One region of the Enterobacter cloacae complex sp. HYC003_NIDB genome, then DNA from elsewhere that is predicted to be linked to it. Evidence: predicted binding sites of a transcription regulator. Region 1 holds the regulator's gene; each other region holds the start of a gene.
What was found. Region 1 encodes PurR, which represses purine synthesis genes. Its sites were predicted from a motif close to CANGCAAACGTTTGCNTG; they were not measured.

Region 1 (10,055 bases):
GCCTGATTATCTCCGAAGCCACGCAGATTTCTGCTCAGGCAAAAGGCTACGCCGGTGCACCGGGTCTGCACAGCCCGGAACAGATCGCCGCGTGGAAAAAAATCACCGCAGGCGTGCATGCTGAAGATGGCCGTATTGCGGTTCAGCTGTGGCACACCGGTCGTATCTCACACAGCAGCATCCAGCCTGGCGGTCTGGCGCCGGTTTCTGCCTCTGCCCTGAACGCCAATACCCGCACTTCCCTGCGCGATGAAAACGGTAATGCGATCCGCGTCGACACCACCACGCCACGCGCGCTGGAGCTGGACGAGATCCCGGGTATCGTGAATGATTTCCGTCAGGCCGTCGCCAACGCCCGTGAAGCGGGCTTCGACCTGGTTGAGCTGCACTCTGCGCACGGTTACCTGCTGCATCAGTTCCTGTCCCCGTCTTCCAACCAGCGTACCGACCAGTACGGCGGCAGCGTTGAAAACCGCGCGCGTCTGGTGCTTGAAGTGGTGGATGCTGTCTGTAATGAGTGGAAGGCAGACCGCATTGGTATTCGTGTCTCCCCGATCGGTACTTTCCAGAACGTCGACAACGGTCCGAACGAAGAAGCAGACGCGCTGTATCTGATTGAAGAGCTGGCGAAACGCGGTATCGCCTATCTGCACATGTCCGAGCCGGACTGGGCAGGCGGCAAGCCTTACAGTGAAGCCTTCCGTCAGAAAGTGCGCGAGCGCTTCCACGGCGTGATTATCGGGGCGGGTGCGTATACGGCAGAGAAAGCCGAGGATTTGATCGGTAAAGGCCTGATCGACGCCGTGGCCTTTGGCCGTGACTACATTGCTAACCCGGATCTGGTTGCCCGTTTGCAGAAAAAAGCCGAACTGAACCCGCAGCGTCCTGAAAGCTTCTATGGCGGCGGCGCGGAAGGTTATACCGACTACCCTTCACTGTAATCCCGCTTTGTACATTGATAGCGGCGACCTTTCGCCGCTATACTAAAACATCGTTTCTGTTCAAAAAGATAATCCATTCCACTGGTTAATGAGGAAATTATGCGCCTACTTCACACCATGCTGCGCGTTGGCGACCTGCAACGTTCCATCGATTTCTACACTAACGTTCTGGGCATGAAGCTGCTGCGCACCAGCGAAAATCCGGAATATAAATACTCCCTGGCGTTTGTCGGTTACGGCCCGGAATCTGATGAAGCGGTCATCGAGCTGACCTACAACTGGGGCGTGGACAGCTACGAGCTGGGTACGGCTTACGGCCACATCGCGCTGGAAGTGGATAACGCCGCCGAAGCCTGCGAACGTATCCGCAGCAATGGCGGTAACGTCACCCGTGAAGCCGGTCCGGTTAAAGGCGGTACCACCGTAATTGCGTTTGTGGAAGATCCGGACGGTTATAAAATCGAACTGATCGAAGCCAAAGACGCTGGTCGCGGCCTGGGCAATTGATCCCGCAGGGCGCACTTTGCGCCCGTTGTTTTGCTGCATCGCCTCTCAAAATTTGCCATAATGCGCACTGCTTTTTCCCCCTTGTAAGAGACCCTGATGTCCGATAACGCTCAATTTACCGGTCTGTGCGACCGTTTTCGTGGTTTTTATCCCGTTGTCATTGATGTTGAAACAGCCGGATTTAACGCTAAAACCGATGCGCTGCTTGAGATTGCCGCCATCACGCTGAAGATGGATGAACAGGGCTGGCTTGTACCGGACACCACGCTGCATTTCCACGTTGAACCCTTTGAAGGGGCAAACTTACAGCCAGAGGCGCTGGCCTTTAACGGTATCGATCCGACAAACCCGCTGCGCGGGGCGGTAAGCGAATACGAGGCGCTGCACGCCATTTTCAAAATGGTGCGCAAAGGCATGAAAGAGAATGACTGTAGCCGCGCCATCATGGTGGCCCACAATGCCACCTTTGATCACAGCTTCACTATGGCTGCCGCCGAGCGTGCCTCGCTCAAGCGTAATCCATTCCATCCGTTTGTGACCTTCGACACCGCCGCGCTGAGCGGCCTGGCGCTGGGGCAAACCGTGCTCTCTAAAGCCTGCATCACGGCGGGTATTGCGTTTGACGGCACCCAGGCGCATTCCGCGTTATACGACACCGAGCGTACGGCGGAGCTGTTCTGTGAGATCGTCAACCGCTGGAAACGTCTCGGCGGCTGGCCGCTGCCGATGGGCGACGAGGCCGATCTTCAATCGTAGGTTGGGTAATCGATAGCCCCACAGGACAAAAAAAAGCGACCAACATAATGTGGTCGCTTTTTTATATCCGCAGAAAACTTACTCTGCGTCCGGCTCTTCGGTTTTATACTTCGCCGCAGTCTCTTTGATCAGCTGTTGCAGTTCGCCGCGCTGATACATTTCAATCAGGATGTCGCATCCGCCGACCAGTTCACCATCAACCCACAGCTGTGGGAAGGTCGGCCAGTTGGCGTATTTTGGCAGTTCAGCGCGAATGTCCGGGTTTTGCAGGATATCAACGTAAGCAAAACGCTCACCACAGGCGGACAGTGCCTGAACCGCTTGCGCGGAGAAGCCGCAGCTTGGCAGCTTCGGAGAACCTTTCATGTACAGGAGAATCGGGTTTTCAGCGATCTGGCGCTGAATTTTTTCAATAGTGGTGCTCATGTCTTGCTTCCTTTAACTTCTGTTACGGCATCAGTCTGACATTGTAGCGGGTCAGGCCGACATCGGAAAATAACATTTTTGTCACGTCTAATTATTTTATCGCTTATCGCATAAAGTTGCATTGCTAATGTCGTTTATCCCCAGACGAGGTGCGGTTTTGCTTAAGGAGCGAACAGGAGTGCGACAGAATGGTGAATTTTTTTGCACTTGCTAACGAAACATAATTTTTGAATGAAAAATGCTATTAACTTCTTCTGAATTTATGGATTAGAATCGACAGGTTTTGTAAATCTCAAGCGGGTATGCATTGTGGCCTGCATTTATCAGGGGACTGCCCAGTGGCGCGGATAACTAAAATCTCGATGACGCTCTGTGCTTTACTGTTTACCACACTCTCATTTACGCCAGCGGCGAACGCCTCTGAACAGGCGCGGCATTCTGCTGTACAAAAATCGCATCTGGCAAAAACCACAGAACGTAAGAAAAAAACCACCAGTAAAACAGTAAAGAAGAAAACCACCGCTCAGACCAAAAAGACCGCCTCCAGTAAACCCAAAACTCTCCGTTCCGGCACGCACAAAACCACCCGCACGACCGCCAGCCTGGTGAATGAAAAATGCACCGTGCGCAAAGGCCATAAAACGAAATGCGCAAAAGTGACGAAGCTGGCTGACGTGCATAAAGCGCGTATGCAGAAAGCGCAAAAAACGGCGATGAACAAACTGATGGGGCAAATAGGTAAACCGTATCGCTGGGGTGGCACCTCTCCGCGCACCGGTTTTGACTGTAGTGGGCTGGTTTATTATGCCTATAAAGATCTGGTGAAGTTTCGCATTCCACGCACCGCCAATGAGATGTACCATCTGCGCGACGCCGCGCCTGTAAACCGTGGCGAACTGCAAAATGGCGACCTGGTGTTCTTCCGCACCCAGGGACGCGGTACGGCCGATCACGTTGGGGTGTATGTGGGTAACGGTAAATTTATCCAGTCACCGCGCAGCGGTCAGGACATTCAGATCACCTCTCTCAGCGAAGATTATTGGGTGCGCCACTATGTGGGTGCGCGCCGCGTGATGACGCCAAAAACCATTCGCTAAACCCTGCCCTGCCGCCTCCATGGCAGGGTAAGTTCCTCTTTTGCATACCCTTTCAATTTGCTATTCTGTCCTTGTTGTCTGTAGGGTTATTGGCAACGTATAAAACTATAAGGAGAGAAGCAATGTCGTTCGAATTACCTGCACTACCGTATGCAAAAGACGCCCTGGCCCCGCATATTTCCGCGGAAACCCTGGAGTACCATTACGGCAAGCATCACCAGACCTATGTCACCAACCTGAACAATCTGATCAAGGGCACCGATTTTGAAGGCAAAACGCTGGAAGAGATCGTGCGCAGTTCAGACGGCGGCGTATTCAACAACGCCGCACAGGTGTGGAACCACACCTTCTACTGGCACTGCCTGGCCCCAAACGCAGGCGGAGAACCTACCGGTGAGCTGGCGGTAGCGATTAACGCCGCGTTCGGCAGTTTCGCGGATTTTAAAGCGAAGTTTACTGACGCAGCCGTTAAAAACTTTGGCTCCGGCTGGACCTGGCTGGTAAAAGAGGCTGATGGCAAACTGGCTATCGTTTCCACTTCTAATGCGGGTACCCCTCTTACCACCAGCGCCACGCCGCTGATGACCGTGGACGTATGGGAACACGCCTATTACATTGATTACCGTAATGCGCGCCCGAACTACCTGGAACACTTCTGGGCACTGGTTAACTGGGAATTTGTTGCGAAGAACTTCGCCGCGTAAGAGACACGCAGAAGGGGCAGCCCTTCTGCGTTTTTGTTTATTCCGCCGTACACACCGCTTCAGGCTGTTTACGACCAGACATCATCACCAGCAGCAGGCCGAGTGCAGCAATGATCGCCCCCATCACCGGCACAAAGCTGTAACCCAAACCACCTGAGATCACCGCCCCGCCCGCTGCGGCACCCAGCGCATTGCCCAGGTTAAACGCACCGATATTCACCGACGAAGAGAGCCCCGGCGCTTCGTGCGCAACGCGCATTACGCGCATCTGCAACGGTGGCACCACGGCAAAGGTTGCGGCGCCCCAAACCACCATGGCAATCGCGGCACCCACTTCGTTACGCGCCAGCCACGGAATCGCCACCATGATGACAATCAGCAGCGTTAAAAAACCTTTCAGTGTTCCACTGACGGAGCGGTCGGCAAATTTCCCGCCGAGATAGTTGCCAATCGAGAACCCGACACCAATTAGCACCAGCATCGCGGTAACAAAGAGTGGCGTTGCGTGGGTAATGTCGTGCAGCACCGGGGAGATATAGGTGTAGAGCGTAAACATCGCCCCGGCCCCCAGTACCGTGGTAAGCAGCGCGGACAACACCTGAGGACGCATCAGCACCGCCAGCTCTTTACGTACTTCCGGACGTTCTCCCGCACTTCCTTTCGGCAGTGAGAAGAACAGCGCAACCATCGCGACCACGCCCAGTCCGGCGGTTGCGAGGAAAGACATACGCCAGCCGATGGCTTCTCCCAGCCAGGTGGCAGCGGGAACGCCGCCGATATTAGCGATGGTGAGGCCCATGAACATAGTGGCTACCGCGCTGGCCTGCTTATGTTTTGGCACCACGCTGGCGGCAACAACCGAGCCCAGTCCGAAGAAGGCGCCATGGTTGAGGCTGGTCAGAATGCGCGAAAGCATCAGAGTGGTGTAATCGGGCGAAATTGCGGAAAGCACATTTCCGAGAGTGAAAATCGCCATCAGGAAAATCAGCGCATTGCGGCGAGCGCGGTGGGAAAGCAGCAGCGTCATCAGCGGCGCGCCCACCATCACGCCAATCGCGTAGGCGCTAATTAACATACCGGCCGCAGGAATTGAGACGTCCACACCCCGGGCGATAACAGGCAATAACCCCATAGGGGAGAATTCAGTGGTGCCAATCCCAAAGGCGCCAATCGCCAGGGCCAGCAGGGGAAAATTGATTTTCATGAAGAGACTCCGGATACCGTGCCATAACCCGGCACAGAACTAAGAAGTCAAAAGCATGACATCAATCACAAAAAATGAGAAGTTAACATTTTGGCAAAAGATTTTTGCCGGAGAGGTAACAATAGCGGCAAGAGAGGGAGAAGGTTCTCCCCCCTCCTGAATCAGTGCAGCGCAGCGGTTAAACCACCCGCAACAATCAGGGCAAGAACAACAATGGTGGTAAACAGCGAAAACTTCAGATCGGTACTCATCAATTTTTCTCCTTTTATTCACCCTACGAAAAGTGAGCTTGCTCATTTTTACACAGTTCAGGTCAAAAATCTTCCAGGATTTAAGCGGATATCCACTTTACCTCTTCCCCTTTTCATCAAGATAGGACAAAATTCCACGCTAAATTTATTAGCGTACCGGCCACTGACCCCCTCCTGACGTCCTGTGTCGTTTTCCCGGCGTGTCGCAACTCATGTTTGCGTGATAAGGGTGAGAGAAGGCAAACGTTTACCTTCAATTTTTTCAGGAGCTTAGGATATGGTCTGGAGTGACATTTAATGGCAACAATTAAAGACGTAGCAAAACGCGCAAACGTTTCCACCACAACCGTATCACATGTTATTAACAAAACGCGTTTCGTCGCTGAAGAGACGCGTAATGCCGTCTGGGCGGCAATCAAAGAACTGCACTACTCGCCAAGTGCCGTCGCCCGCAGCCTGAAGGTTAATCACACCAAATCGATTGGCCTGCTGGCCACCAGCAGTGAAGCGGCCTACTTTGCTGAAATCATCGAAGCCGTTGAAAAAAACTGCTTCCAGAAAGGCTATACCCTGATTCTGGGCAACGCGTGGAACAACATTGAAAAACAGCGCGCTTACCTGTCAATGATGGCGCAAAAGCGCGTCGACGGCCTGCTGGTAATGTGTTCTGAATACCCTGAGTCGGTCCTTTCCATGCTGGAAGAGTATCGCCACATTCCGATGGTGGTCATGGACTGGGGCGAAGCGCGCGCAGACTTCACCGACTCCGTAATTGATAACGCCTTTGAAGGCGGCTACATGGCGGGGCGTTATCTGGTAGAACGCGGTCATCGTGAAATTGGCGTGATCCCGGGTCCGCTGGAGCGTAACACCGGAGCTGGCCGTCTGGCCGGTTTCATGAAAGCGATGGAAGAGGCGCTGATCACCGTGCCGGAAAACTGGATTGTTCAGGGCGACTTCGAGCCGGAGTCGGGCTATCGCGCCATGCAGCAGATCGTCTCCCAGCCGCATCGCCCTACCGCGGTGTTCTGCGGCGGCGACATCATGGCGATGGGCGCGCTCTGCGCGGCGGATGAACTCGGCCTGCGCGTCCCGCAGGATATCTCGGTGATCGGCTATGACAACGTGCGCAACGCCCGCTTCTTTACCCCGGCGCTGACCACCATTCACCAGCCGAAAGATTCGCTGGGTGAAACGGCCTTCAACATGCTGCTGGACAGGATCGTCAACAAGCGTGAACAGTCCCAGTCCATTGAAGTTCACCCGCGCCTGATTGAACGCCGTTCCGTTGCGGACGGTCCGTTCCGCGACTACCGTCGTTAATCACTTTACGGGACCAGCTATGCTGGTTCCCGCAACCACTCCCGGTTCAGCGTTTCGCTGTCGCCCAGATAATCCAGCAGCCAGTCCATGGCGGGCGAGACGTCGTTTTGCTGCCACGTCAGACAGCACGCGGCATCCGGGAAGGGGTTTTCCAGCGTCAAGGCCACCCACTCTCCCGCATCGATGCGCGGGCGCGCAAAATGCACCGGCACCATGCCAACGCACAGCCCCGCGCTCAGACAGGTGGCCGACGACTCCCAGTCCGGCGCGACCACGCGGCGCTGATTATCCAGCAGCCAGGTAATGCGCTTGGGCAGCGAGCGGGAGGTATCTTCCAGCACCAGCGAGGGCCAGTTGCGTAAGGTGTCATCGCTCAGCGGACCTTCCTGCGCCGCCAGCGGGTGATCGCGCGCGACCACGCAGGTCCAGCTCAGCATGCCCATGTCGCGAAACGCGTAGCGCCCCCCAACCGGGATCGCCTGGGTTGCACCAATCGCCATCTCCGCCCTGCCGTCCGCCAGCGCATCCCAGACGCCGTTGAACACTTCCTGCGAAACACGCAGTTCGACGTCGGAAAAATGACGATAGAAATCGACGATCATCTGCCGGGTCCGCTCCGGCTTAACGATGTTATCCACCGCGATAGCGAGATGCCCGCGCCAGCCGTTGGCGATCTGCTGGCACTGCTCACGGGTGATCTGCATTTTTTTGATAACAGACCGCCCTTCCTTCAAAAACCACGCTCCGGCAGGCGTGAGCTCCACGTCGCGATGGCGCCGCTCGAACAGCGGGACCGCCAGCCACGCTTCCAGCTGGCGCACCGTATAGCTGATAGCCGAGGGAACGCGATGCAGCTCCTGGGCGGCACCGGTAAAGCTGCCGTTACGCGCCACGGCATCAACCACTTCAAGGGAATAATCTGACCACATCTTTAGCCTGCAAATTTTTTGAATGCACCCGCCAAATATTAGCGTTTCACAAGCCGCTTTGCACTCCCTACACTCTGCGCCAACGTACACCTGCCTCCTCAGGAGAAAAAAAGTGCAACCCAGGAAAGGATTTTTAGTCTGGCTCGGCGGCTTAAGCGTGCTGGGCTTTTTGGCGACCGATATGTATCTGCCCGCGTTCGCCGCGATGCAGGAAGATTTGCAAACCCCTGCCGCCGCCATCAGCGCCAGTTTAAGTTTGTTCCTCGCTGGCTTTGCTTTTGCGCAATTGCTGTGGGGGCCGCTCTCGGATCGTTTTGGCCGTAAGCCCGTCCTGTTGTTGGGGCTGGCGATTTTTGCCGTAGGCTGTCTGGGCATGATGTGGGTCCGCGATGCCGCCTGGCTGCTGGCGCTGCGCTTTATTCAGGCGGTCGGTGTCTGCGCCGCTGCGGTCACCTGGCAGGCGCTGGTGACCGATTACTACCCCGCCTCGCGCACTAACCGCATATTCGCCACTATTATGCCGCTGGTCGGCCTGTCGCCGGCGCTTGCCCCGTTACTGGGCAGCTGGATCCTCGCGCATTTCGACTGGCAGGCTATTTTCGCCACGCTCTTTGCTATTACGCTGGTCCTGATGCTGCCTGCTTTCGGGCTTAAACCTGCGCATAAAAAAGAGACGCATCCGGACGCAAAGCCCATCACCTTTACCTCTTTACTGCGGTCGAAAGCCTATCGCGGTAACGTGCTGATTTATGCTGCCTGCTCTGCCAGCTTCTTTGCCTGGCTGACCGGTTCGCCGTTCATTCTGCATGACATGGGCTACAGCCCGGCGGCTATCGGCCTGAGCTATGTACCACAGACCATCGCCTTCCTGGTGGGTGGCTATGGCTGTCGCGCCGCGCTGCAAAAATGGGAAGGCCAACAGATGCTGCCCTGGCTGCTGGTGCTGTATGCCCTAAGCGTGATTGCGACCTGGGCTGTCGGCTTTATTCCCGGCGCCGGGCTTGCAGAAATTTTGATTCCGTTCTGCGTCATGGCGATCGCTAACGGGGCTATCTACCCTATCGTTGTAGCCCAGGCGTTGCGTCCATTCCCGCAGGCGACAGGCCGCGCTGCCGCGCTGCAAAATACCCTGCAACTTGGCCTGTGCTTCCTGGCAAGTCTCGTGGTCTCTGCGTTGATTGCAACCCCGCTGCTCACCACCACCAGCGTGATGCTGGTCACCGTTGCGCTGGCGGGATTGGGCTATCGCATGCAGTCCTCAGCCCATCGCGAGCAGAGTGAAAACGCGCAGACAGAAACGTCGCACGCCTGATTGCGCGGGAAACTATGTTAAATACCAGTGATTAGGTTGCTAACAATTTTCTGTTGAATCACCAAATTTTGCGGCCTATACTAAATTTGGTTCGATTAAATACGATAAATATTAAGTGTTAACGGGAGCCGGAGCGCTCCCGTTTTACCATGGAAGGCATTTCGGCAAGGGTTATCTCCCTTCCTCTGTTCTACGTCGGATATTAGCCTCGCGGGCATTTACCGTGAGATTTCTCACAAACCAAAAAAGCGTCTACGCTGTTTTAAGGTTCTGATCACAGCAAGGTGATGGAGAAGCTATGAGTTCATCGTGTATAGAAGAAGTCAGCGTTCCGGACGATAACTGGTCCCGGATCGTCAGTGAACTGTTGGGACGTGCGGGCATTACGATTAATGGCTCATCCCCCTCCGATCCCCAGATAAAGCATCCCGATTTTTTCAAACGCGTGTTACAGGAGGGGTCGTTAGGGCTGGGTGAAAGCTATATGGACGGCTGGTGGGAGTGTGAGCGGCTGGATATGTTCTTCTCCAGCGTATTACGCGCCGGTCTTGAAAAACAGCTCCCTCGTCATTTCAAAGATACCTTACGCATTGCCTCCGCCCGCC
Region 2 (10,055 bases), 330 kb from region 1:
ATGCAGCAAGCCGTGTTTCACCACTATCATGATGTCCATGTTGCGGCGGAATTTCGCTGCCGGGGTGACGACTTGCTGGGTATCTACGCAGATTCCATTCGTGAACAGGTCGAGGCCATGCAGCATCTGGCGCTCACCGATGACGAATATCAGTGGCTTTCAGGCCTGCCTTTCTTTAAAGCGGATTATCTGAACTGGCTGCGTGAGTTCCGCTATAACCCGGAACAGGTCACCGTCACCAATGATAACGGCAAGCTGGACATTCGTCTGACCGGCCCGTGGCGCGAGGTGATCATGTGGGAAGTGCCGCTTCTGGCCGTGATCAGCGAGCTGGCCCACCGCTATCGCTCCCCTGAAACCGGTGTGACGCAGGCGGTTGCCGCTCTGGAGAATAAACTCGTTGAGTTTTCCAGACTGACCGAAGGGCTGGATATGTCCCGATTCCGTCTGATGGACTTTGGCACGCGCCGCCGCTTCTCTCGCGAGGTTCAGGAAGCCATTGTCAGACGTCTGCAACAGGAGCCGTGGTTCGTTGGCACCAGTAACTACGATCTGGCACGTCGCCTTGATTTAACGCCGATGGGCACCCAGGCGCACGAATGGTTCCAGGCGCACCAGCAGATCAGCCCTGACCTTGCCAACAGCCAGCGCGCCGCCCTCGCCGCGTGGCTAGAGGAATACCCGGATCGGCTGGGTATTGCCCTTACCGACTGCATTACCATGGACGCGTTCCTGCGCGACTTTGGCCCTGAGTTTGCCAAACGCTACCAGGGTTTGCGCCATGATTCCGGGGACCCGGTTGAATGGGGTGAGAAAGCCATCGCCCATTACGAAAAACTGGGCATCGACCCCATGAGTAAGGTGCTGGTCTTCTCCGATAACCTTGACCTGGCGAAAGCCGTCGACCTTTATCGCCATTTCTCATCGCGGGTGAACCTGAGTTTCGGGATTGGTACGCGGTTAACCTGTGATATTCCTCAGGTGAAACCGCTGAACATCGTGATAAAACTGGTGGAATGTAACGGTAAGCCGGTCGCGAAGCTCTCCGACAGTCCGGGCAAAACCATCTGCCATGACAAAGCGTTTGTCCGCGCATTACGTAAAGCCTTCGATTTGCCTCAGGTTAAAAAAGCCAGTTAACGGCTTCGGGGGAGCCTTCATGGCTCCCCTTCTCTTATTAATTTCTTATTTCTTCTCTTAAGAAGGTGAAATTTACTTGTCTGATAGCGGATGGCAGGTAACATAGATATCCCCCCTATAAGGGCGGACAAGTGTTTATTTTTTCCGACTATTAACAGAGAGAATATTATGAGCGTTGTGCCTGTAGCCGACGTACTCCAGGGCCGTGTCGCCGTTGACCAGGAGGTCACCGTGCGCGGATGGGTGCGTACTCGCCGAGATTCTAAAGCTGGCATCTCCTTCCTCGCCGTCTATGACGGTTCCTGCTTTGATCCTGTACAGGCCGTCATTAATAATTCTCTGCCCAATTACAATGATGACGTTCTGCACCTGACAACCGGCTGTTCCGTGATCGTCACCGGTGTTGTGGTGGCCTCTCCGGGCCAGGGTCAGAGCTACGAAATTCAGGCGACCTCGGTGGAAGTGACCGGCTGGGTTGAAGATCCTGACACCTACCCGATGGCTGCAAAGCGTCACAGCATCGAATATCTGCGTGAAGTCGCGCACCTGCGTCCGCGCACCAACCTGATTGGTGCGGTTGCCCGCGTGCGTCATACGCTGGCGCAGGCGCTGCATCGCTTCTTTGACGAGCAGGGTTACTTCTGGGTTTCTACTCCGCTGATCACGGCTTCCGATACCGAAGGCGCAGGTGAAATGTTCCGCGTTTCAACGCTGGATATGGAAAACCTGCCGCGTACGCCGGAAGGTAAAGTCGATTACGACAAAGACTTCTTTGGTAAAGAAGCCTTCCTGACGGTTTCCGGCCAGCTCAACGGTGAAACCTACGCCTGTGCGCTGTCTAAGATCTATACCTTCGGCCCAACCTTCCGTGCGGAAAACTCCAACACCAGCCGTCACCTGGCGGAATTCTGGATGCTGGAGCCGGAAGTGGCCTTTGCCGATCTGAATGACGCGGCAGCCCTGGCAGAAGCGATGCTGAAATACGTGTTTAAAGCCGTTCTCGAAGAGCGCGCAGACGACATGAAATTCTTCGCTGAGCGTGTCGATAACGACGCCATCGCCCGTCTTGAGCGCTTCGTCTCCGCAGACTTCGCGCAGGTCGATTACACCGACGCGGTCGCAATCCTGGAAAAATGCGGTGAGAAATTCGAAAACCCGGTTTACTGGGGCGTGGATCTCTCCTCCGAGCACGAACGTTATCTGGCAGAGAAGCACTTTAAAGCACCGGTTGTGGTGAAAAACTATCCGAAAGACATTAAGGCGTTCTATATGCGCCTTAACGAAGACGGTAAAACCGTTGCCGCGATGGATGTCCTCGCGCCGGGCATCGGTGAGATCATCGGTGGCTCCCAGCGTGAAGAGCGCCTGGATGTGCTGGACGCGCGTATGCAGGAGATGGGCCTGAACCCGGCGGACTACAGCTGGTATCGCGATCTCCGTCGCTACGGCACCGTTCCACACTCCGGCTTTGGCCTGGGCTTCGAACGTCTGATTGCTTACGTAACAGGTGTTCAGAACGTACGTGATGTGATTCCATTCCCACGCACACCGCGTAACGCAAGTTTCTAACCGACCAAATCATTAATGGCCAGCAAATGCTGGCCATTATTTTATCCTGCAATGTCAGTTTTCGTCAGTCAGAAGTAAGCGTCTTTAAACCACAACCCCGCTATTACCTCTACCTGTTACGTTTTGTTTCCACGAAATATCCTGAGACAAAAAAATAACCCCATTCTTATTGCGCTTAAAACAATCCTTACGCATTAGCATAAAAAACAACCAATTTCACAGCCATCTGGATGGCTTTTATCGATCATAAGAAAAAATGAGCCGTTTAACTTCTGTTTATACGAAAGGCCTTTAGCTAAATTAAACATAAGGAAATCATATATATAAGAATAAAGCGGATGTTTAATTCGCCAGGTGGCACTGAAATTTGAGGTGCTTCACAAAGTTCCCAAAAATACATATTTAGTTACATATATTTTCTTTTGGTAACTGAATCTTGAAGATTGTAGCACTTTCAGTGTAGCGAAACGGTTCTATGAATGGAAAGATGCCTGTCAGACACATAAAGACACCTAACTCTCATCAATAGTTCCGGAAATATTTATTGACAGAATTTATTGGCGGCAGTGGCGAGTGTCATAAAAAAACCAATGAGGGTAATAAATAATGATGAAGCGCAATATCCTGGCAGTGGTAGTCCCTGCCCTGCTGGTAGCCGGTGCAGCAAACGCTGCTGAAATCTATAACAAAGACGGCAACAAATTAGATCTTTACGGGAAAGCAGTTGGCCTGCATTACTTCTCTGATTACGCGGGCAACGATGGCGACAACACTTACGCGCGTCTGGGCTTCAAAGGTGAAACTCAGATCAACGATCAGCTGACTGGCTACGGTCAGTGGGAATACAACTTCCAGGGTAACAACTCTGAAGGTGGCGATGCACAGAACGGCAACAAAACCCGTCTGGCATTCGCAGGTCTGAAATTTGGTGACGCAGGCTCCTTCGACTACGGTCGTAACTACGGTCTGGTCTATGACGCAATCGGCATCACCGATATGTTGCCTGAGTTCGGCGGCGACACCGGCGCGAGCGATAACTTCTTCGCAGGCCGTACGGGTGGTCTGGCGACTTACCGTAACAGCAACTTCTTCGGCCTGGTTGACGGTCTGAACTTTGGTGTTCAGTACCTGGGCAAAAATGAACGTGATGACGCAGTACGTTCCAACGGTGACGGCTGGGCAACCTCTCTGAGCTATGATTTCGACGGTTTCGGCATTGTGGGTGCTTATGGTGCAGCTGACCGTACCAACAACCAGCAGACGCTGGAATGGGGTAAAGGTGACAAAGCTGAACAGTGGGCAACCGGCCTGAAATATGACGCGAACAACATCTACCTGGCAGCTATTTATGGCGAAATGCGTAACGCAGCGCGTCTGGGCAGCCGTGGTTTCGCTAACAAGTCTCAGGACTTCTCTGTCGTCGCTCAGTACCAGTTCGACTTCGGTCTGCGTCCATCCATCGCTTACTACAAATCTAAAGCGAAAGACGTAGAAGGTATCGGTGACGAAGACTACATCAACTACATCGACGTTGGTGCGACATACTACTTCAACAAAAACATGTCTACCTATGTTGACTATCAGATCAACCAGCTGAAAGACGACAACAAGCTGGGCATCAACAACGACGATATCGTGGCTCTGGGTCTGGTTTACCAGTTCTAATCAGCACACCTCGTTGTTATATGCTTAATGAACAGGGCTTCGGCCCTGTTTTTTTATTCCTGAGAGAAAATAATAGCGACTTTTGAAAAGCCGCACGCTTTTCGTCGCAAACGGTTGGCATTTTGTAAATCTACCGTTAACCTGATAGCGGATTTCACTTCTGTAATCACAATGGAACTTCGTCATGTTTGAGAACATTACTGCCGCTCCTGCCGACCCAATTCTGGGCCTGGCCGATCTGTTTCGTGCCGACGACCGCCCTGGCAAAATCAACCTGGGTATTGGTGTATATAAAGATGAAACCGGCAAAACTCCGGTACTGACCAGCGTCAAAAAAGCTGAGCAGTATCTGCTGGAAAACGAAACCACCAAAAACTACCTCGGTATTGATGGTATCCCTGAATTTGGTCGCTGCACCCAGGAGCTGCTGTTCGGCAAAGGCAGCACCATTGTGAGCGAAAAACGCGCCCGCACGGCGCAGACCCCAGGCGGTACCGGCGCACTGCGCGTGGCGGCAGATTTCCTGGCGAAAAACACCTCTGTGAAGCGTGTGTGGGTAAGCAATCCAAGCTGGCCGAACCACAAGAGCGTTTTTAATTCTGCGGGTCTGGAAGTGCGTGAATACGCCTACTACGACGCGGCAAACCACGCGCTGGATTTCGACGGTCTGCTGGCCAGCCTGAGCGAAGCCCAGGCGGGCGATGTGGTGCTGTTCCACGGCTGCTGCCATAACCCAACCGGTATCGATCCTACGCTTGAGCAGTGGGAACAGCTGGCTAAGCTGTCCGTTGAAAAAGGCTGGCTGCCTCTGTTCGACTTCGCTTACCAGGGCTTTGCCCGTGGTCTGGAAGAAGATGCAGAAGGTCTGCGCGCATTCGCCGCCGTGCATCAGGAGCTGATTGTCGCAAGCTCCTATTCCAAGAACTTTGGTCTGTATAACGAGCGTGTCGGCGCCTGTACGCTGGTGGCTGCTGACGAAGCAACCGTCGATCGCGCATTCAGCCAGATGAAGTCCGTGATCCGCGCTAACTACTCTAACCCACCGGCACACGGTGCGTCTGTGGTCGCGACGATCCTGAGCAACGATGCGCTGCGCGCAATCTGGGAACAAGAGCTGAACGATATGCGTCAGCGCATTCAGCGCATGCGTCTGCTGTTTGTGAACACGCTGGCTGAGAAAGGCGCTGACCGTGACTTCAGCTTCATCATCAAGCAGAACGGCATGTTCTCCTTCAGCGGCCTGACCAAAGAGCAGGTGCTGCGCCTGCGTGAAGAGTTTGGCGTGTATGCCGTTGCCTCTGGCCGCGTGAACGTTGCAGGTATGACGCCTGACAACATGGCGCCGCTGTGCGAAGCCATTGTCGCGGTGCTGTAACCTGCACCCATAAAAAAAGCCTGCATCGCGCAGGCTTTTTTATTTTACCGGGTTTACCAGACAGGCATTTCATCCTGAAGGAACGGGTTATGCAACCGCTCATCGCCCAGCGTCGACATCGGTCCGTGTCCAGGGATAAACGTCACATCATCACCTAACGGCAATAACTTCTGCTTAATCGACTGAATCAGCTGACCGTGATCGCCGCGTGGGAAATCACTGCGTCCTACGCCCCCTTTGAAAATCACGTCACCGGAAATCAGCAGGCGCGACACGTCATCAAAGAAGACAATATGGCCGGGCGTATGCCCGGGGCAATGCAACACCTGTAAAGTTACATTCCCCACGTTAACGCGATCGCCTTCGTTCAGCCAGCGGTCCGGTGTCAGTGGCTGACACTCATCCAGACCAAACATACGGCTTTGGGCAGGTAGCCCCTGAAGCCAGAACTCATCTTCTTTTTCCGGGCCGATAATCGGCACACCGTAGTGTTCAGCCAGTTCTGCCGCTGCACCCACATGGTCGAGATGGCCATGGGTGAGTAAAATCTGCATCAGCGTTACACCGCTGGCAGCGACTTCCTGCTTGATTGTCCCGGCGTCTCCACCGGGATCGACAAGCGCGGCCAGTTTAGTTTGTTCACACCAGATCAATGAACAGTTCTGTGAGAACGCGGTAACCGGAATAATACGATAGTTCATACTGCTCCTGTGTTTCGTTATTACCAGTGCCGAACCGGCCCGGTATCAATATGCACAAAGTTGCTACGTGGGTAGTATCCTACACCACCTGCGCGCATAGATAACGCCGCTTTGCGAATATTGGCTAACGAAACGCCTTCAATATGGAAATCCATCGCCTGCCCTTTAGTGTGATAGCTTTTTTTCGCTACCCCACGGCTGTGGGCGCGCAGTTCATTGTTGGTATCCAGAGAGCGATAGCCAGAAATGAGTTGCACCGGCCTTTTGGTCCCCAGCAGTCCCTGCAAGCGGTAAAGCTGATCGAATAATCCAGGGTCGATGGCTTTGATTTTATTCGCGCGGAAATCACGGAAAAAATGGTTGAGTCTTGCTAATTCATCCTGAATATAGCCTCTGCCATCGAAAAATTCCGCTTTAAGCGTCTCACCAGTATGCAGATTGTTGAGCGTTAAAATACGCGGACGAGGTGTCGAGAGGGTGGCAAATGCTGGCGTCGGAAGGATGGCTGCTGCGCCCAGCGCAACGCCACCTAACGCCAGCAATTTGCGGCGATTAGCGTCAAATTTGTCCATGATAATCAGGTCTACAGGTAAAAGAAATTGTCAATATGCTTAGCGCACGAAGGGCACCATAACTGGCAAAGCCTGCTACGTCAAGGCGCCCAACCCCAGTGAATACGCGGCTTGCAGCCAGATCGCCTCATATTCACCATAACTTACGACAATCATTTTTACCGAACTACTTCATTTACCTGATTAATTGTTCCGCTTTTGGCAAAATTTGTGCGCCGGATCGCGCTGTCAGATCATAATTGTAAATATCTGTACGATACTGGGTGCGTCCGTCCGCGCCTACAAACGCCGTCAGATAGTAAAGATTGACCGGAATATTGTGGCGAATATTGACGTAACGCGTATCCCCCTGCTTCAGGGCATCTGATATCCGCGTATCGTTCCAGCCTGCATCCTGCAACAGCATATTCGCCAGCTCGGAGGCCTTGTTCACGCGGACACAGCCCGAGCTGAGCGCGCGTGCATCTTTCTGGAACAGATTATGGTTTGGGGTATCATGCAGGTAGATAGCGTCCGAACTTGGCATATTGAATTTGTAACGTCCCAGCGAGTTATGTGCGCCAGGTGCCTGCTGAAAACGAAACGGCAGGTTCGAAGGCGTAATCGTTGACCAGTCGACCATCCAGGGATCAATCGCTTCTTTGCTGTTCCAGCCACGCATCACCGTATAGTTATGTCGCTCCAGATAACCTGGGTCATTCCATACCTTAGGCAGGATATCTTTGCGCGCCAGCGTCGGCGGCACGTTCCACGGCGGGTTAACCACCACGTTATTCAGCGCGCTGCTCATCATTGGCGTTTTTCGGTCAGGTCGGCCGACAATCACGCGGGACGCCAGCACTTCGCTACCGTCCTGATAGTAGACCAGGGAGTACGCCGGAATGTTGACCATAATGCCGGTGGATAACGTGCCCGGCAGCAAGCGCAAGCGCTGGATATTCAACGCCAGCACTCCTGCCCGCTGGGCCGGAGAGACGTTCAGCCAGTCGCGAGTAGATGGACCAATCACGCCGTCAGCGCCAAGCCCCTGCGCGGCCTGGAACTGCTTCACTGCGGCGACCAGCTCGCGATCGTAAGCGGCGGGCTTATTGCTCAACGCAACGGCCGTTTTCTCTTTTACCGGCGCCGACGGGCTGACGACCGCATTTTGCGTCTCGTCACCGGGCAGAGCAATTTTAGGGCCGCTGTCAAGAATGCCGGAGCGTTTCATAATTTCGCGGATCGCAGGCACATCGCTGCTCCACTGCCCCGGACGCAGCGTTGTGGTGCCACGCAGCTGAGGCCACGGGCGGGAATCCGCAACCAGCTCAAGAAGCGACTGATGCATCGTGGCATATTGCGGATGGGCAGGCGCAAGGCTTGCGATAAAGCGCGGCAGTTCGCCGTTATCCAGCGACAGCTGCCACTGATTAATGACGGACAGCGCAGGCGTCGCCAGCTTGTACGGTTTACTGCTGTATAACCAGCGGTTGCCGTTCACCGAAATCCCCGCCACAAACTGTAAGTAGCCCATCATGGCATCAGACAGCACCACGTCACGCGCCTGTCCGGTAACGGCAGGGTCGGTCAGGAGCTCAACCCAGGTCGTGAACTGCGGCTGAAAGCCTGCAATCGCCACTTCAGCCAGCTGCTGCTGGAAGGCTCGTACCGCCTCGCGATTTTCCCACATCGGTTTCATATCGCGCGCAGCGTAAAGCAGCGTGAGCTGGTTAATATAAGCAGGAGTATAGCCCGAGGGCAGGCCGGTCATAAGCTGCTGGCGTAATGATTCAGTATCGATGCCTTCCGGCAGCGGTTTAATGCCGGCCATGATGGCCGTCGCCGGAGACTGATCCAGCGGTTGTGACAGCGACGTCGGCTGCGCGCCCATCGTCGCGGAGCTGTCAGTCGGTACAATTTCAGGCTCATCGGCCTGAGCGGTAAACAGTGGAGCAAACATCACTGTCAGGCACAAACTCAGCGCAGACAGCTGACGACCACGATTTTTCTTAAGCAACATCCCTTGCCCCCTGTTTTTCACGACATGCCCATTATTCTGGAGATTTCCTTCAGTATAGAAAGGCATACTCGCTGCTGCCTTACCTTATGTAAAGAAGTTTAAAGATAACGCAGCCCTGAACACAAGTTAAGTGAATAAAAAAAGCGGCGCATGAGCGCCGCTATTTGTCGCACCCCGGGTTAAGAGGCGTCAGCCGTGCCCGGTAATGACTCCGGTGGCTGCGGGGCGAAACCACGCAGGCCCACGACGTGTACGTGTTCACTGTTCTGAAACACCTTACGCACCAGCTTATAGGTTGTCCCTTTTTCCGGACTGATGTTTTCCGGCGCCGCGATGATGAGCTGCATATCGAGTCGCTCGCAAAGCTCAAACAGCGTGGCGATGGAGCGGGCGTCGAGACGCGCGGCTTCATCGAGGAACAGCAGACGGCATGGCGAGATGTCTTTGCCGCGCAGACGACGCGCTTCATCTTCCCAGCTCTGCACCACCATCACCAGAATCGACATACCGGTACCGATAGCTTCACCGGTAGAGAGCGCACCGGATTCCGCGCGCAGCCAGCCGTCTGAGCCACGGTTAACCTCAACTTCCATTTCCAGATAGTTGCGGTAGTCCAGCAGCTCCTCGCCGATGGTTTGCGGCGTACGCTGGCCCATGTCAATCTGCGGATTCAGACGCTGATATAGCTTCGCCAGCGCTTCGGAGAAGGTCAGGCGGTTACTGTTGAACAGATCCTGATGCTGTTCGTGCTGTTCAGACAACACGTCCAGCAGCGTGGAGTGCGCCTCACGCACGTTCACGTTCAGCCGCACGCTGTTGACCTGGCCAAACGACACGCTTTGCAGGCCCTGGTTCAGCTGACGGATACGGTTCTGCTCGCGCTGAATGGTTTTACGAATAATATTCGCCACGCTGCGGGAGCTGATTGCCAGCTTCTGCTCGCGGGAGGTCAGCTCCTCCGTCAGTCGGCCCAGCTCGATCTCCATCTGTTCGATCGCTTCCACCGGATCGTCGGTACGGATGATGTCCTGACG
Region 3 (10,055 bases), 1.9 Mb from region 1:
CCGGAAGTGTTCGTCGCGTTCCTCACCACCTACTGCGTCGGCAACCTGATCGGCTCCGCGCTGGCGAAACCGCTCACCGACTGGAAGTGCAAGGTCAGCATCTTCTGGTGGACCAACGCCGCGCTGGCGGTGGTCAGCGTGGCGATGTTCTTCGTGCCGATGCATGCCACCGTCCTGATGTTCGGCTTCATCTTCGTTATCGGCGTGCTGCACCAGCTGGTGACGCCGATTCAGTGGGTAATGATGTCCGATACCGTCGACTACGGCGAATGGACCAACGGCAAACGTCTGACCGGCATCAGCTTTGCGGGCACGCTGTTCGTGCTGAAACTCGGCCTGGCGCTGGGCGGGGCGATGATAGGCTGGATGCTGGCAGGCGGCGGCTACGACGCGGCAGCCAAAACCCAGAACAGCGCGACCATCAGCATCATCATCGGCCTGTTTACCCTGGCACCGGCGATCTGTTACGTGCTGAGCGCCATTATCGCCAGGCGCTACTACACGCTGAAAACCCCCTTCCTGACCAAAATTCTGCGCGAGCTGGCGCAGGGCGCGCGCCGCAATCAGCAGGAGTTTGAAAACCTGCCGGTCAGCAAAGAATTGCAGAACTAAGAGGACGTAAGCATGAAAATCAGTGATGGAAACTGGCTTATTCAACCGGGCCTGAATGTGACCTATCCGGTGCAGGTGTTCGACGTGGAGCAGCAGGGCAATGACCTGGTGGTGTATGTGGCGCCGCGTGACGTGCGCGAACGCACCTGGCAGCTCGACACGTTGATGTTCACGGTGCGCCTGTTTGCCCCGCAGGAAGGGATTGTCGGGGTGCGCATTGAGCACTTCCAGGGTGCGCTGAACAACGGCCCGCACTATCCGCTGAACGTTCTGAAGGATGTAAAAGTTGAGATTGAAAACAACGCCGAATTTGCCGAGCTGAAAAGCGGCAGCGTCAGCGTGCGCGTCGCCAAAGGCGAGTTCTGGGCGCTGGATTTCCTGCGCAACGGCCAGCGCATTACCGGCAGCCAGCTGAAAAACAACGGCTACGTGCAGGACAGCAATACCGATCGCAACTATGTGTTTGAACGTCTGGATCTGGGCGTGGGGGAAACGGTCTACGGCCTGGGCGAGCGCTTTACCGCGCTGGTACGCAACGGCCAGACGGTCGAAACCTGGAACCGCGACGGCGGCACCAGCACCGAGCAGTCCTACAAAAACATCCCGTTCTACCTGACCAACCGCGGCTACGGCGTGCTGGTGAATCACCCGGAGAACGTCTCGTTTGAAGTCGGCTCCGAAAAAGTCTCCAAAGTGCAGTTCAGCGTGGAAGGGGAGTATCTCGAGTACTTTGTGATCGACGGCCCGACGCCGAAAGAAGTGCTGAACCGCTATACCCGCTTCACCGGCCGTCCGGCACTGCCGCCTGCGTGGTCGTTCGGCCTGTGGCTGACCACCTCCTTCACCACCAACTACGACGAAGCGACGGTTAACAGCTTTATCGACGGCATGGCCGAGCGCGACCTGCCGCTGCACGTGTTCCACTTCGACTGCTTCTGGATGAAGGCCTTCCAGTGGTGCGACTTCGAGTGGGACCCGGTGACCTTCCCCAATCCGAAAGGCATGATCCGCCGCCTGAAAGAGAAAGGGCTGAAGGTCTGCGTGTGGATCAACCCGTATATCGGCCAGAAATCGCCGATCTTCCGGGAGTTGAAAGAGAAGGGCTACCTGCTCAAGCGCCCGGACGGCTCCCTGTGGCAGTGGGACAAATGGCAGCCGGGGCTGGCGATCTATGACTTCACCAACCCGGACGCGTGCCGGTGGTATGCCGACAAGCTGAAAGGCCTGGTGGAGATCGGCGTCGACTGCTTCAAGACCGACTTCGGCGAGCGTATCCCGACGGAGGTCCAGTGGTTTGACGGTTCCGATCCGCAGAAGATTCATAACCATTACGCCTACATCTACAACGAACTGGTGTGGAACGTGCTGAAAGAGACGGTGGGAGAAGAAGAGGCGGTGCTGTTTGCCCGTTCTGCCTCCGTGGGTGCGCAACAGTTCCCGGTACACTGGGGTGGCGACTGCTACGCCAACTATGAGTCGATGGCCGAAAGCCTGCGCGGCGGGCTGTCGATTGGCCTGTCCGGCTTCGGGTTCTGGAGCCACGATATCGGCGGGTTCGAAAACACCGCTCCGGCGCACGTCTACAAACGCTGGTGCGCGTTCGGGCTGTTCTCCAGCCACAGCCGCCTGCACGGCAGCAACTCCTACCGCGTGCCGTGGGCGTACGATGACGAGTCCTGCGATGTGGTGCGCCACTTCACGCAGCTGAAATGCCAGCTGATGCCGTACCTGTATCGTCAGGCGGCGCTGGCCCGCGAGTTCGGCACGCCGATGCTGCGGGCGATGATGCTGGAGTTCCCGGACGATCCGGCGTGCGATTACCTCGACCGCCAGTACATGTTGGGGGATTCAATGATGGTGGCGCCGGTGTTCTCCGAGGCGGGCGACGTGCAGTTCTACCTGCCGGAAGGGCGCTGGACGCACCTGTGGCACAACGATGAAATCGAGGGTAGCCGCTGGCATAAGCAGCAGCACGATTTCCAGAGCCTGCCGGTCTATGTGCGCGACAACACACTGCTGGCGCTCGGCAATAATAACCAGAAGCCGGACTATGCGTGGCACGAGGGGACGGCCTTCCAGCTCTTTAACCTGAGCGATGGCGCAACGGCGGTGAGTGAAGTGCCTGCGGCGGACGGCTCTGTGGTGTTTACGCTGAAGGCGTCACGTCAGGGCGACGTCGTGACCTTTACCGGCGCGGGAGATGCGCAAAACTGGTCGGTGTGCTTGCGCAACGTGCAGAAGGTCGGCGGCGTAAAAGGCGGTTCACATGCGGGCAGCGAATGGGGTGTGGTGGTGAAAGCCGAGGGGGATGAGGTGGTGGTTCACCTCTGAGCTGGAAAAATGCCCGGTGGCGCTTCGCTTACCGGGCCTACGGTAATTATGCGGTCTGATGCCCTCACCCACGGTAGAAGGAACCAAAACCTCGTAGGCCGGGTAAGGCGAAGCCGCCACCCGGCTTTTTACTGTGCCGGAGCTACCGTCGACACCATCCTGCCGGTCATCTTCTGTTGCACCTGCCGTTTATCCATATTCACCGCGCTCAGCTTCCCATTCACCGTCGGCTTCAGCGGCGCATTGGCCTGCACGCTGCCGCTGGCGGTGAGCTGAATATTGCCGTCGCCTGCAATCGGCAGCGCTGGCCAGCCCCACTGCTGCAAAACGTTGAGTGGTACACCGCGCCCGTTCAGGCTCACGGTGGTTTGTCGCTGTGGCAGCTGTGACACGGTGGCGGTCGCTTCCAGGATCCCTTTCTCGGTAAAGGCGCTCAGATCGGTAATATTTACCGTTGCGGCGTTGGCATTCAGCGCCAGCGACGGGCGACGCACGTCGACGCGGTTAAAGGTTGCTGCCGCCCCGTTGAGGGTTGCGTTACCGCCCCACACGCCCCACTTGTGATCCTGCGCCAGCCGCAGATTAGCGCCATAACCGTCGAGGGAGGTGATCTGCCACGGGAACGCCGGATCGATGTCGATCACCAGGTTGCGGCTCAGGCCGAATTTTTTTAGCGTCACGCTGTTCAGCCATGCCGGAAGCGGGTCCATCCACAGCGTTTTCCAGTTTTCCGGAAGCGTATATTCCAGCCCGGCAATGGCAACGTCGTCCAGCACCAGCGCCTGACCCTCGCGCAGCCAGTTGCCGGAGGTGCGCACCATGCCCCCTTCCCAGCGGGAGGTGAACTGACGCAGCGCAATGCCCTGCGGGGAGAATTCCGCATTCAGGATAGGGTCAAACAGATGCAGCGAGCCGTAGATAAATTCGCTGGCGTTCATGGATAACCGTCCCTCCTGGCTTTGCCAGTCACCTTTACTCAGGGTGAGGTTACGCAGGCTGAGATCGAGGTCGGTTACCGCCCAGTCTGGCCCCTGTAGACGGGCATCGGTCACTTCCAGCCGCCCAATCTGTAACGAAGGCAGGGTGGAGAGAGGGGCGAAGAAATCCAGCAGCGATTTGTCGCTTTGCAGGCGGATCTCATTCAGACGCAGGGTGTTGATAACCCAGCCACCGTCGGCATTACGCAGAGCCGAGCCCGTCAGCGAGCCGCGCGCCATATCGGCACCGATGGTATTCAGCACCACCTCTTTGCCGTTGAGTTGTCCCTGAATCAGCACGTTGTTGGCCGGTATGCCGTTGAGCGTGAGCGACCCGGCGCTCATCTGGATTTGCGCATTTTTTCCCAGTACGTTCCCCGCCTCGGGCTGCCACGGGCTGACGCCGCCGGTCACCTTTTGCGCACTGAGATCCCACTCCGTATTCGGGCTGTTAAAGGCCATGTTATTCAGTTGCAGACGGTCGGCCTGGAACGGCAGCGGCGCCGTCTGCGGCGATAAATTCAGCGTGCCATCGAACAGGGTGATGGCATCCATATGCAGCGGGTCGGTGATCTGGCGGCTGCTTAAGCCAATATCCACTTTTTTAGCGACCAGCGTGGCCGGTTTGCCATCTCGTCCGAAGGTAACGTTTTCCAGAAGGATGTGAGAAGGGGATGAAAAGCGGTGATCCATCAGGTCAAAGTTGAGCTCGTAATCGGTATTCACCGTGATCCAGCTGCTGACCTGCGATGCGCCCCAGCGGGTCTGGAGCAGAAAATAAAAGGCGAGCACTACAATGAGCAGGGCTACCAGAAGATAGATAAGCAGCTTTCCAATAAATTTCATGGTCTTCCTTCCCGCGAAACGCACATAAGGGTGTTATGCACGATTTATGCGCAATGCTCAAGGCGGGAATGGTGTAAAGAGATGTCACGGCAGGCATTGACAGCCTGCCGTGTGGGGATCAGTTCTTTTCAGGCGGGAAAATGAGATTCAGCACAATAGCGGTAATACCGCCCGCGGCGATGCCGGAAGAGAGCAGGTTTTTCACCCAGTCAGGGGCAAACTGCAAAATCATCGGCTGCTGGGAGACGCCAAGCCCTACGGCGAGAGACAGCGCAATAATCATGATTGCGCGGCGGTTCAGCGGCTCGCGGGAGACGATACGCACGCCAGAGGCCGCGATGGTACCGAACATGACCAGCGTCGCGCCGCCCAGCACCGGCTCAGGGATGTGCTGCACAAACCCGCTCACCGCCGGGAACAGGCCGAGGACCACCAGCATCAGCGCTACCACGAAGCCCACGTAGCGGCTGGCCACGCCGGTCAGCTGGATCACGCCGTTGTTCTGGCCAAAGCAGGAGTTCGGGAAGGTGTTGAACACCGCCGAGACAAACGAGTTCAGTCCGTTCGCCAGCACGCCGCCTTTCAGACGTTTCATGTACAGTGGGCCGGAGACCGGCTGCTCGGACACGTCGGAGGTGGCGGTGATATCGCCAATGGTTTCCAGCGAAGTGATCATAAAGACCAGCATCAGCGGCAGGAGCAGACTCCAGTCAATGCCCAGGCCGTAGTAGAGCGGCGTTGGCACGGTAATCAACGCGCTGTTGGTTGGGGTGGTGTTTTCCGGCAGCATGCCCAGCGCCCACGCCAGCAGGTAACCGGCCGCCATGGCGATCACCAGCGATGCCACGCGCAGGTACGGGTTACGCTGGCGGTTAAGCAGAATAATGATCGCCAGCACGACGCCTGCCAGCAGCAGGTTTTTCGGCGCGCCGAAGGTATGGTCGCTCATTGCCGCGTAGCCGCCCCCGATGGAGGTCAGACCCACCTGGATCAGTGACAGGCCGATAATCATCACCACCACGCCGGAGACCAGCGGGGTGATCACCCGGCGCGCCAGGTGCAGAACGCGGGAAATGATCATCTCTGTGCAGCTTGCCAGCATCAGGGTGCCGAAAAGCGCCGCCATCATCGTCGGGACATCTGCGCCGCCGGTTTTCAGTGCCGTACCGCCCATGATCAGCGGCGCCACAAAGTTAAAGCTGGTGCCCTGAATCGACAGCAAACCCGAGCCCACCGGACCCCAGGCTTTAATTTGAATGATGGAGGCCACGCCGGAAGCGAACAGAGACATACTGATGATGTGTTGCGTATCCTGCGCCGGTAACCCCAGCGCCTGGCAAATCAGCAGAGCCGGCGTGATGACCGCAACGAACATCGCCAGCAGGTGCTGGCAGGCGGCAAACAGGGTTTGAGGCAGCGGGGGACGATCTTCAAGGCGGTAAATCAGTTCGCTGTTTTGCTTCTGCGCAATCGTTTGCGCATCAGCAGACTCCAGAGTGTTAACAGACATCGGCGGCAATCCCACGGTGGAAAAGCGGGCATTTTAGCTGACCACCTGGTAAAAGCAAACGATTGCCAGCAAAAAAAAGAGAGAAAATCTGCCGGTGTGAGCAGGTTTTCTACAACGAACAGGAAAAAAAAATTACACTTTTCGCGCCGGCGGCTCATGACGAGCATCACCCGGCCCAGGATAACGCCGCGTGTGTATGGAACACGCGCATAACAGGAGCCTTTTATGATTCATCTCGATACGTTGTCGACCCTTGTTGCCGCAACGCTGGTTCTTCTGCTTGGTCGCAAGCTGGTACACAGTGTTTCCTTTCTGAAAAAGTACACCATTCCTGAACCTGTCGCCGGTGGATTGCTGGTGGCGCTGGCCCTGCTGGTGCTGAAAAAAAGCATGGGCTGGGAAATCGATTTTGATATGTCCCTGAAAGATCCGTTGATGCTGGCCTTCTTTGCCACTATCGGCCTGAACGCTAACCTCGCAAGCCTGCGTTCGGGCGGCAAGGTGCTGGGCGTGTTTCTGATTGTTGTGGTGGGCCTGCTGCTGATGCAAAACGCCATCGGCATCGGTATGGCGTCGCTGCTGGGGCTGGATCCGCTGATGGGTCTGCTGGCGGGGTCGATTACCCTGTCAGGTGGCCACGGAACGGGCGCGGCGTGGAGCAAGCTGTTCATCGAACGCTATGGCTTTGAAAACGCAACGGAAGTGGCAATGGCCTGCGCGACCTTTGGCCTGGTGCTTGGCGGGCTGATTGGCGGCCCGGTGGCGCGCTATCTGGTGAAACACTCCACCACGCCGGAAGGCAGGCCAGACGATGAAATGGTGCCGACCGCATTTGAAAAACCGGACGTTGGCCGTAGTATCACCTCGCTGGTAATGATTGAAACCATCGCCATGATTGCCATCTGCCTTACCGTGGGCAAAATCGTTGCGCAATGGCTGGCGGGAACGGCTTTCGAACTGCCAACCTTTGTCTGCGTGCTGTTTATCGGGGTGATCCTGAGCAACGGTCTGGCGCAGATGGGCTTCTACCGCGTCTTTGAGCGCGCAGTGTCCGTGCTGGGGAACGTCAGCCTGTCGCTGTTCCTGGCGATGGCGCTGATGAGCCTCAAGCTGTGGGAACTGGCCTCGCTGGCGCTGCCGATGGTGGCGATCCTGGCGGTGCAGGCCGTGTTCATGGCGCTGTATGCCATCTTTGTTACCTGGCGCATGATGGGCAAAAACTATGATGCGGCGGTACTGGCTGCGGGCCACTGTGGGTTTGGTCTGGGAGCGACGCCAACGGCCATCGCGAATATGCAGGCGATCACCGAACGGTTCGGCCCGTCGCACATGGCGTTTCTGGTGGTGCCGATGGTGGGCGCATTCTTCATTGATATCGTCAACGCGCTGGTCATTAAGCTCTACCTGATGCTGCCGATGTTTGGCTGACCGTCAGGCGTTGGAATACCGCTCGGTTTCCGGCATCCAGCGTTCAATTAACGCTGCCGCCTGTTCGGGGTAGCGTTCATGAATATGACGCGCAAGGCGTTGTACTTCGGGGATCATGGCCTGATCGCGCAATAAATCCGCCACTTTAAACTCGGCGTTACCCGTCTGACGCGTGCCCAGCAGTTCGCCCGGGCCGCGGATCTCCAGATCTTTTTGCGCAATGACGAAGCCGTCATTGCTGTCGCGTAATACCTGCAAACGCATCTGCGCGGTTTTCGACAGAGGGGCTTTGTAGAGCAGCACGCAGTGAGAGGCGATCGCGCCACGGCCCACGCGGCCTCGTAGCTGGTGGAGCTGCGCCAGGCCCAGGCGCTCCGGGTTCTCAATAATCATCAGGCTGGAGTTCGGCACGTCCACGCCCACTTCGATGACCGTGGTCGCGATCAGCAAATGCAGCTCGCCCTGTTTGAACGACTGCATCACCGCCTGCTTCTCGGCAGGCTTCATGCGCCCGTGAACCAGACCGACGTTCAGCTCCGGCAGGGCGAGCTTTAACTCTTCCCACGTGGCTTCGGCAGCCTGCGCTTCCAGCAGCTCAGACTCTTCAATCAGGGTACAGACCCAGTAAGCCTGACGTCCTTCGTGGGTGCAGGCGTTGCGCACGCGGTCAATGATGTCGTTGCGGCGCGTGTCCGGAATGGCGACCGTCGTCACCGGCGTACGGCCCGGGGGGAGTTCGTCGATGGTGGAGGTATCCAGATCGGCATAGGCCGTCATCGCCAGGGTGCGCGGAATCGGCGTGGCGGTCATGATCAGCTGATGTGGGTGGAAGCCCTGTTGCAGACCTTTCTCCCACAGCGCCAGACGCTGATGAACACCAAAGCGGTGCTGTTCGTCGATAATCACCAGCGCCAGGCCGTTAAACTGCACCTGTTCCTGGAAAATGGCGTGCGTGCCGACAATCATCTGCACCTGCCCGCTGGCAATGGCTTCCTGCTGCGCAAGGCGCGCTTTGCCCTTCTGCTTCCCGGCCAGCCAGCCCACTTCAATTCCCAGCGGGGCAAACCAGTTCCGGAAATTGTTGGCGTGCTGCTCGGCCAGCAGTTCCGTCGGCGCCATCAGCGCCACCTGCTTACCGTGGGCGATGGCGCGCAAAGCGGCCAGCGCGGCGACCAGCGTTTTACCGGAACCCACGTCGCCCTGCACCAGGCGCATCATTGGCACATCCAGCGCCATATCGCGTTCGATCTCGGCAGTCACCCGCGCCTGGGCGCCGGTGGGTTTAAACGGCAGTGAGGCCAGCAGCTTATCTTTGAGCTCATCACGCTGGCTTAATGGCTGCGCGTGGAAACGCTGCGCACCTGCGCGCAGGGCCAGCATGCTCAGGTTGTGAGCCAGTAATTCCTCAAGGATAAGACGCCGTTGGGCGGGGTGTTTCCCGCTCTCTAAATCAACAAGCTGAAGCGTTGGCGGTGGACGGTGCAGGGTGCGCAACGCCTCCGGCAGGCTCATCATGCCCTGCGCCAGCTCCGGCGGCAGCAGCTCGTTAATGGCGCAGGTATCAAGCAGCTCCAGCGCCTGGTCGGTGAGCTTGCGCAGCGTAGCCTGCTTAATGCCTTCAGTGGTTGGATAGACCGGCGTGAGCGTCTCCTGTAGCTCAGGTGAGCTGAGATCGCCCTGCACGCGGTATTCCGGGTGGATCATCTCCGCGCCGTATTTGCCCCGTTTGGCTTCACCGTACGCAAGTACGCGTCGTCCAGTGGCAAGGCTATTTTTCATCGCCGCATTGAAGTTGAAAAAGCGCATGGTGAGAATGCCGGTGCCGTCGCTGATCTGGCAGGTCATCATCCTGCGTCCGCCAAAGGTGATGTTGCAGTTCAGCACTTCCCCTTCAACGGTGGCGTAAATAGCGGGCAGCAGATCGCCAATCTTATAAAGCTGAGTACGGTCTTCGTAACGCAGGGGGAGGTGGAGCAGGAGATCCTGCACGGTGTGCAGGCCTATCTTCGCCAGTTTACTGCTTTGTGCCGCGCCCACGCCCGTCAGGCTGTTGAGCGGTATGGCGTCCAGCAGGCGGCCTTTCATGATTTACCCCGCGTACTGCATGGTGGACCACCACTCGGCATCGGCTTCTATTTCGCCCTGCGCGTTGACGTGGGGGTAAGGCAATTTCTTCTGCTTCGCAACGCGAGCCAGCACCGGATAGCCACCTTCAAACAGCAGGCGCTGCTGCTCCTCTTCAGGCAGCATGCTGTTGCTGCGCTCGTACATTCCGGCATTCTGACGCTGGCGCTGCGCTTCATACAGGATCAGCGCTGAGGCGACCGACACGTTGAGTGACTGGACCATGC

Region 2: a site for PurR is predicted at 4,478-4,495, ahead of O1722_RS15090 (amino acid aminotransferase). Genes of this name have one in related genera too.
Region 3: a site for PurR is predicted at 6,328-6,345, ahead of gltS (sodium/glutamate symporter). Genes of this name have one in related genera too.

Annotation. Positions count from the first base shown of each region.
Region 1 covers NZ_CP114220.1:2,814,302-2,824,356, forward strand. Annotated here, with positions in the region: gene nemA (alkene reductase) at 1-941, shown strand, start outside; gene gloA (lactoylglutathione lyase) at 1,041-1,448, shown strand; gene rnt (ribonuclease T) at 1,545-2,204, shown strand; gene grxD (monothiol glutaredoxin 4) at 2,283-2,630, opposite strand; gene O1722_RS13400 (C40 family peptidase) at 2,969-3,727, shown strand; gene sodB (superoxide dismutase [Fe]) at 3,850-4,431, shown strand; gene O1722_RS13410 (MFS transporter) at 4,469-5,635, opposite strand; gene cydH (cytochrome bd-I oxidase subunit CydH) at 5,797-5,886, opposite strand; gene purR (HTH-type transcriptional repressor PurR) at 6,184-7,209, shown strand; gene punR (DNA-binding transcriptional activator PunR) at 7,227-8,138, opposite strand; gene punC (purine nucleoside transporter PunC) at 8,251-9,450, shown strand; gene cfa (cyclopropane fatty acyl phospholipid synthase) at 9,749-10,055, shown strand, end outside.
Region 2 covers NZ_CP114220.1:3,139,360-3,149,414, forward strand. Annotated here, with positions in the region: gene pncB (nicotinate phosphoribosyltransferase) at 1-1,140, shown strand, start outside; gene asnS (asparagine--tRNA ligase) at 1,309-2,709, shown strand; gene ompF (porin OmpF) at 3,316-4,374, shown strand; gene O1722_RS15090 (amino acid aminotransferase) at 4,559-5,749, shown strand; gene O1722_RS15095 (MBL fold metallo-hydrolase) at 5,803-6,450, opposite strand; gene mepK (peptidoglycan L,D-endopeptidase MepK) at 6,471-7,022, opposite strand; gene ldtD (L,D-transpeptidase) at 7,198-9,021, opposite strand; gene mukB (chromosome partition protein MukB) at 9,201-10,055, opposite strand, start outside.
Region 3 covers NZ_CP114220.1:4,724,272-4,734,326, reverse strand. Annotated here, with positions in the region: gene O1722_RS22655 (glycoside-pentoside-hexuronide family transporter) at 1-612, shown strand, start outside; gene yicI (alpha-xylosidase) at 625-2,943, shown strand; gene O1722_RS22645 (AsmA family protein) at 3,072-4,766, opposite strand; gene xanP (xanthine/proton symporter XanP) at 4,885-6,276, opposite strand; gene gltS (sodium/glutamate symporter) at 6,502-7,704, shown strand; gene recG (ATP-dependent DNA helicase RecG) at 7,708-9,789, opposite strand; gene trmH (tRNA (guanosine(18)-2'-O)-methyltransferase TrmH) at 9,793-10,055, opposite strand, start outside.